2 regions of the Senegalia sp. (in: firmicutes) genome follow, and region 2 is predicted to be linked to the other one. Evidence: predicted binding sites of a transcription regulator. Region 2 holds the regulator's gene; the other holds the start of a gene.
The links. Region 2 encodes Rex, which represses fermentation and respiration genes when NADH is low (regulators of the CRP and FNR family bind a similar motif). Its sites were predicted from a motif close to ATTGTTAANNNNTTAACAAT; they were not measured.
Positions count from the first base shown of each region.

Region 1: a site for Rex is predicted at 2,706-2,725, ahead of ACTHUW_RS05705 (DUF1002 domain-containing protein). Genes of this name have one in related genera too.

Region 1 covers NZ_JBQCYD010000015.1:24,391-28,613, reverse strand. The annotation lists gene ACTHUW_RS05720 (cation:proton antiporter domain-containing protein) at 1-213, shown strand, start outside; gene ACTHUW_RS05715 (superoxide dismutase family protein) at 266-751, shown strand; gene ACTHUW_RS05710 (DMT family transporter) at 758-1,657, opposite strand; gene ACTHUW_RS05705 (DUF1002 domain-containing protein) at 1,761-2,624, opposite strand; gene ACTHUW_RS05700 (hypothetical protein) at 2,807-3,133, shown strand; gene ric (iron-sulfur cluster repair di-iron protein) at 3,175-3,876, opposite strand; gene ACTHUW_RS05690 (FprA family A-type flavoprotein) at 3,902-4,223, opposite strand, start outside.
Region 2 covers NZ_JBQCYD010000065.1:92-4,314, forward strand. The annotation lists gene ACTHUW_RS11905 (sigma 54-interacting transcriptional regulator) at 1-1,728, opposite strand, end outside; gene ACTHUW_RS11910 (redox-sensing transcriptional repressor Rex) at 1,770-2,399, opposite strand; gene abc-f (ribosomal protection-like ABC-F family protein) at 2,615-4,223, shown strand, end outside.

The DNA.
Region 1 (4,223 bases), on a different contig from region 2:
ATAGCTACTAATTTAAACTTAAAAGAAAGAGTTTTTTGCATAGTAGCATATATACCAAAAGCTACAGTACAAGCAGCAATAGGAGCAGTTCCACTAACTCTTGGGGTTGAAGGTGGAGAGTTGATACTTGCAATGGCAGTATTATCTATAATTATAACAGCACCACTTGGAGCAATAGGTATCAAACTTGCTGGAAACAGATTCCTAGAATAAAAATGGTATCATTTATTTATATCACCTCATATTATAATATGAGGTGATATAAATGTATTATGATTTTGCAATATCTAATATTAAAGGTGGTCCCCTAAAAAAAGATATAAGGGGATATGTTAGTTTAAAGAAGGTAGAGGGAGGAGTTATAGTTTGTGCCCATGTCTATGGATTACCAAAATACAAAAAAGGAAATAATAAAAAAGACCCCATAGGGCCTTTTGGTTTTCATATACATGAAGGAGAAACATGTGCTATAGGTGATAAAAATGACCCCTTTAAAGATGCAAAGGGACATTTCAATCCTAAAAAAGTTCCTCATGGAAATCATGCAGGTGATTTTCCTGTGTTAATAGCTCATGACGGATTTGCAGGAATGTGCTTTTTCACCAATAAGTTTAATATAGATGAAGTTATTGGCAAAGCCATTATAATCCATGAAAATCCAGATGATTATAGATCTCAGCCAGCAGGTGATGCAGGCAAAAGACTTGCATGCGGTATAATCAAGCCTATGTACAATAAAATGAATTGGTAATAAAAATTAAACCTTTTTAGTGATTCTTTTCTTGCTTAAGAATTGCCATTTAGTTTCTGCCGTTATTATACCAATAAATATAATAACACTACCTATGACCATTTTAATAGTAAATAGTTCTCCAAGTAAAAGAATAGAAAAAAGTGTTCCAAATACAGCTTCTAAACTCAGTATGATTGCTGCATGTGTAGAAGTTGTATATTTTTGTGCTACAGTTTGTATCAAAAAAGCTATTAATGTACTTACTCCACCAAGATAAAGAACAGTAAACCAACCCTGACCTGATATTTCTAAATTTATAGGTTCAAAAAGTATTGCAATAATAATAGAAAATATTGCTGCAAAAATAAGTTGCAATATAGTAAGTACTATAGGATCATGTTTTTTTGAGAAATGTCCTATAGATGTAATATGTGCTGCAAATAATAGAGCACATAAAAGTGTAAGTAAATCGCCACCATTTAAACTTACACCTCTTTCAAGAGTTAAAAATGCTATTCCTATAAGTGTTATAAATGTAGCTAATATTTCTAAATTATGTGGTTTTCTCTTACTTATAAACCAAAATAAAAAAGGTACCATAACTACATTTGTAGCAGTTAAAAATGCTTGTTTACTTGCAGTAGTAAATTGAAGCCCTACTGTTTGTGCTGCAAATGCACTAAATAAAAAAAATCCTACAATAGCCCCAGCTATTATATCAGATTTATTTATCTTTTTAAATTTCTTAAAAAAGACAATGCTCATTAAAATAGAAGCTATTATAAAACGCATAGAATTCATAAACAGTGGAGTTAGTTCATCCAAACCATTTTTAACCACAACAAACCCACTTCCCCAAATAATCGCAACTACTATAAGTGCCATATCAGCATATAAGCTTTGTTTCTTGTTAAGTTTAACCATTTTTCTTTACCCCCAATTATTATTCTTATTACTATCATATTATATAACCATAGAAAAGTACATTAAAAAAACCCTTGAGAATATATATTCTCAAGGGTAAATATTAATTAAATATGCTGTTGAAAAAATCTTTTATAGCTTCTATTATTTTATCAATAAAAGATCTTGCTTCTGGATTTTCATCTAAGGCATTATCTATCTTATCTCCCAATCCTTTAATTTGATTCTTTATTTCATTTAAATCCAAATCAAGTCCAGATATCTTATCCATTAATTCTGATATACTATTAATTTGTTCCTCAGTTAAATTAATATTTAAATCATTTGCTTTATCTTCTACAACTTCTTTTATTTCATTTATATTTGTAATATTATTGTTTATAATATAAATTTTAATGTCATTTATTAATTCTGTAGCTTTTTCTTTTCCTATATCTTCATCTTTACCTAGTTCAGAAGTTTTTGCAAGTTCTTCTGATGCTATTTCTTTTTCCTCTTCTGATATCTTTTCACCAGATAAATCTTCAAAAGCCTTTATTATACCAGTAAGAGCAGCAGTACCTGTAACTTTCATAGGACTATTTACTTTTACCTTAGCATCCTTTATCCCTACTGTCACTAGAGCATTTTTATACATTTCATCCGTAACCCATGTGATATTATTACTATCTACTTCTATGCCCTGGCCTTCTTCAAGTTTTTCTACATATACAGAAGACAATGCCCTGGTACCTATTATACTTTCATCAATATGTTCTAGGAAGTATTTTCTCTCCTCTTCATTTGTGACTTCAATAACTCTAACATCTTCATCTACACCAAAGTATTCTTTCATCTCTTCCTTTTGTGCATCAGTTAAGTTTGCTCCTACACTAACTACTCTGTCTCCTGTAACTGCATCACCAAAAGCAGTTGATGTAAACACAAATGTGAGTATCAAAAGTAAAGCTATAATTTTCTTATTCATAAAAACAACTCCTTATATCTTATTTACATGTATTATACCATAATAGAAATCTTTTAATCTATATTTGTATTTATATTGAAATATGTTATTAATATTACAAAGTTAAATTTTCATTACATTCTGATAATTTACGGTTCAATATTCTTTTAAAATGGTATTATATTATAAAGGAGGATTATATTATGAAAAAATATGGAGCTCTTATAGGATTAGCAACATTAGCCTTAATTGAATTTATATTTTATTTAAATGGTGGAAAAGATAATTTAGAAATATTCTTTTTTGTATGGTCAATAGTTTGGTTAGCAATGATTCTATTTGGACTATTTAATACATTTCAAAAAGGAGGTACACACAATACTGCAAGCCCCATAGGTCATCCCAATGATTTTTTAGTTAACTCTCAGCTAAAAACAAAAGGTAATGTAACAAAAAATTCACTTACTACAGTTTTTCTATTAGTATTTTTACTAGGACTTAATTTAATAGGATATTTAATATATATGTAAAAGTTAAAAGATGATTCCAGCTGGAATCATCTTTTATGATTTTATTTAAGTCTTTCAAACAATATATTATTCTCTAAATGAATATGCTCAAATAAATCTTTTTCTATTGCTTCAATCTTTTCAAAAGTTATTTCATAAGTTCTACAGCCATCTGAAGGCAACTTATATCCATCAGTTAATTTTCTCATTTCCTTTAAAATATCTCCTGCTGCTTCATGTTCTGACTCTGTTTCTTCTAATACTTTTAAAGCTTTCTTTCTATTTTCTTGTGTTGGATCATTTTCATATTTTTTAATCATAGGAAATAGTAATTCTTCTTCTTTTATTAAATGCTCTTCTATTTCAGCCTTTAAGCTATTAAATAATTTGTGTAGTTTTGATAATTCTTTTCCATGGGATACATAGTGTACTTTTAATATTTTTGAAAGTAATCCTTCAGTAATAGGCATCTCTTCTTTCATAAAAGTATGATGCTTATTAACTACATAATCAATTTGTTCTGCCATTGTTTTTTCTTTAAAGTTGTCACTACTTTCTATCTCATCTTTCATTTTTTCATATTCACTATTTAATCTATCTAATAATTCTTTCTCATCTACATCTTTTTCATCTATAGCTATGCTAAGTGCCCTATCTCCACCACAGCAAAAGTCTATCTCATAATTCATGAATATATTTGTAGCTCCTGGAAATATTGTTGCTATTTGACCTATTCTCATATCTTTATTTATAATTTTTTCCATTAGAATCTCTCCTTAAATTATCTAATTATCCAACTAAAATATCTTTTATTACTCTTGATGACAATTTTAATTCTTCTATTTTTTCTTCATCTGGATTAAATTTAACCCTTATAGGAAATTTAATATCATCCATTCCTGTAGTCTTAATCACATATGAACTATCAACTAATTTTATGTCAGTCTCAGCTAAATAATCTTTTATAACTTCTACTGCTTCTCCACTCCAACCATAAGAACCAAAAGCAATGCCTAATTTTCCATCTAAATTTATAGTTTTTATTTCTTTTAATACTTTTTCAATTCCACCTACCATATCAGCATATCTTGTAGAGCTTCCAAAGAATATT
Region 2 (4,223 bases):
TTCCATTCTCTCATATAAAGTAGATCTACTTACATTTAATATTTCCGATGCACGTACTCTATTTCCATTTGTAAGTTCTAATGCATTTAATATAGTATTTCTCTCAGTTATCTCAACTGCTTTTTTTAGAGAAAAACTAGTTTCTTCATTTTTTTCAATCTTACCTCTAATATATTCAGGTAAATGCATCACTTCTATTTCACAACCAGAATCAACTATATTTATTGCTCTTTCTAATATATTTTCCAGTTCACGTACATTACCAGGCCAATGATAAGTTTTGAGTATATTTCTAGCATCTTCTGATATACCTTTTACATACTTACCGACATCACCCTTATGTTTTTCAAATAATACATCTATTAAAATATCTAAATCTTCTTTTCTTTCTCTTATAGGTGGAATTTCAAGTTTTATTACATTTAATCTATAGTATAAATCTTCCCTAAATTCTCCATCTACTATCATTTTAGCTAGGTCTCTATTAGTTGCAGCTATTACCCTTACATCTATTTGATAATTAGTATTTGAACCTATAGGTTCAACTTCTTTTTCTTGTAAGACACGAAGGATTTTTGCCTGCATATTTAAAGGCATATCTCCTATTTCATCTAAAAATATGGTTCCACCATCTGCTAATTTGAATTTACCTATTTTTCCACCTTTTTTTGAACCAGTAAATGCACCTTCATCATAACCAAATAATTCAGATTCTAATAAATCAGCAGGAATTGCAGCACAGTTCATCTTTATAAAAGGCTTTAATTTTCTAGGACTAGCATTGTGTATAGAATGAGCAAAAAGTTCCTTTCCAGTTCCACTTTCTCCAACTATAAGTATTGTAGAATTACTTTTAGATGCTTTTTGAGCAAAAGATTTAACCTTATTCATAGAAGGACTATTTGATGGAATATTTTCAAATGAATACTTTGCCCTTCTTTCCTTTATAAGTTCTTTCTTATAGTATTTTAATTCATCTTCCATACTATTTATTTTTTTTGCAAGAGTATTTACTTGATTTATATCCCTAAACATGATTTTTCCCATAACACCTATTACTTTGCCATCTTCAATTATTGGGATTCTCATTGCTACAATTTTATGTGTCCCTATTTTTTGTATCTCACCTATTTCAGATTCACCTGTATCAAGTACTATATGAAGTCTAGTGTTTTCAATTACATCAGTAACATCTTTACCTATGACTTCATCCTTATCTACATTCAAAAACTTTGCATAAGAATTATTTATCATATTTATTTTTCTATTTTCATCTATAAGTACAATACCATCATATGCATTGTTTAATATTGTTTTTAATGTTCCTGTCAAGTTTTTTTCTGTATTAAGTTTTTTGTTTATTATATTATTTCTATTATGGTAAGCTTTTAATAAATCTGTATTTGTAACTATCCCAACTAAATTATTCTTATCATCAATAACAGGAACTCTTCCTATATTCATATCAAACATCTTTTCAGTATCTTCATAGTCATGAATACATTTAATATCTCTAGTCATTATACTTTTAACTTTTTCTTTTATATCTATCTTTGAAATAGCTTCATACAAACTTTCTTTGGAAAACAAACCTACTAGTTCATCCTTGTCATTTAATACAGGTAATCCATCTACCTTATTATCATTCATTATTTTTACAGCTTGAACTATTTTTATATCTTCTTTTATAGTTATAGGATTTTTACTCATTACATCTCTAACTTTCATGATTACCTCCATATTAGAAAGGACCATCTATTAGATGGTCCTTAATTACTTCCCTTTAAAAGATAGGATAATGTGAATAAACTTTCATTTAAATGTACATTTTCAACAGTTACATGGTCTGGAACCTTTAAATCTGCTGGAGCAAAATTCCAAATCCCTGTAATGCCAGATTCAACTAGAATATCTGTTGTTTCTTGGCTACCTTCTTTAGGTGTACATATTATACCTATTTCAATATCATTTTCTTTGATGAAATCTGCCAATTCTTTTGTATCCTTTACTTTAACATCTCTTAATTCCATGCCTATTGCCTTAGGACTTTTATCAAATATCCCTAATATTTCAAATCCAGAATCTGAAAATCCCCTGTAATTTGCAATAGCTTGACCTAAATTACCTGCACCTATAAGTATAGAACGATATTTCTTATCTAGACCTAGTATCTTCCCTAGTTCATTTTGTAAATCCTCTACATTATAGCCATAGCCTTGCTGACCAAAGCCACCAAAGTTATTTAAATCTTGTCTTATTTGTGAAGCAGTAAAATCTGTTAATTTACTTAATTCTTTTGATGAAATCCTTTTAATATCATTATCTAAAAGCTCAGAAAGATATCTATAGTATTTTGGTAATCTCCTTATTACAGCCATTGAAACATTCTTGTTTTTCATTCTTATCCCTCTCAATTCTTCATTTTATTATGTGTCAATTATATAACATGTCGTCAATATTCGTCAAATTTCACATAGTAATCATTATACTAGATTTTTCAAACTTAATCAAAATTTTATCACTTTAATACTATACCCATCTTTCTACCTTTTTAAAATCTGTACTTAAAAATAATTATCATATATAATAGAATGAGAAATAAGGAGTGAAATTTATGATAATTTTATCGGCTAGTAATATAAACAAATCATATATAGGTGATTTAATATTAGAAAATATATCATTTGTAGTAAAATCACAAGAAAAAGTGGGACTAGTAGGTTTAAATGGTGCTGGTAAAACTACATTGTTTAAAATATTGATAGATGAAATCTCATTTGATAGTGGTAGTATCCATATTGCAAATGATACTAAAATAGGTTATTTAAAACAAAATACATTATTTGATAGTAATAATTCAGTATATGATGAAGCTTTAAATGTATTTGAATATATTATTGAATTAGAAAAAACTATAAGAAACTTAGAAATAGAAATTAGTGAAAAAAGCCAAGATGATACTTTTGATATAGAAGAACTTATGAACAAGTATTCTAGACTACAAGAGGAATTTAGCGAAAAAAATGGATATGGCTATAAAAGCGAAATCAGAGGAGTCCTAAAAGGCCTTGGTTTTTCCGAAGATGAATTTGATAAACCAATAAACAATTTAAGTGGTGGACAAAAATCAAGAGTTTTACTTTCAAAATTATTACTTAAAAAACCGGATCTATTATTACTAGATGAACCCACCAACCATTTAGATATAGATGCTATAAATTGGCTTGAAAAATATATAAAAGAATATAATGGTGCAGCAATCATCATAAGTCATGATAGATATTTTCTGGATTCTACCGCTTCAAAGATCTTTGAATTAGAAAATAAAAAATTAGAAATATATAATGGTAATTATAGTACTTATATGAAAAAAAGAAAAAAGAATCTTGAATTGCAAGCCAAAAATTATGAAAATCAACAGAAGGAAATTAAGTCTGAAAAAGAAAAGATAAAGCAATTATCCCTAGGTGGAAAAAGAGCTATAAGACAATCTAAAAGCAGAGAAAAAATGTTAGATAAAATAAATGTATTAGATAAACCTACATCTTTAGATGGACGTTCTAAAATAAGATTTGAACCCAAAGTAAAAAGTGGAGATGATGTATTAAAAATCAAAGAAGTATCCAAATCCTTTGAAGAAAATAAATTATTTGAAAATATATCCTTTGATATTTACAGAGGAGAAAAAGTAGGATTAATAGGTCCAAATGGTGTAGGAAAAACTACTCTTTTTAATATTATATTAAACAAAGTGAAGGTAGATAGTGGCCTAGTAAATATTGGTCACAAGGTAAATCCAGCATATTATGATCAAGAGCAAACAAATTTAAATACATCAAAAACAATTGTAGATGAAATTTGGGATGAAAACCCTCTTTTTGACCATTACACTATAAGGAGTTTACTTGCAAGATTCTTATTTACAGGAGATGATATATTCAAGGAAATTTCTACCTTAAGTGGTGGAGAAAAAGCGAGGCTTACTCTTATGAAATTAATGCTCTCAAAAGCTAATCTATTACTCATGGATGAACCTACAAACCATTTAGATATAGATTCAAAAGAATCATTAGAAGATGCACTTATAGATTATACAGGTACTCTCTTTGTAATAAGTCATGATAGATATTTCCTAAATAAGGTTACAGATAAGATATTAGAATTAAGTAGTGATGGAGTAGAAGAATTTTTAGGAAATTATGATTATTATATAGAAAAAAAGA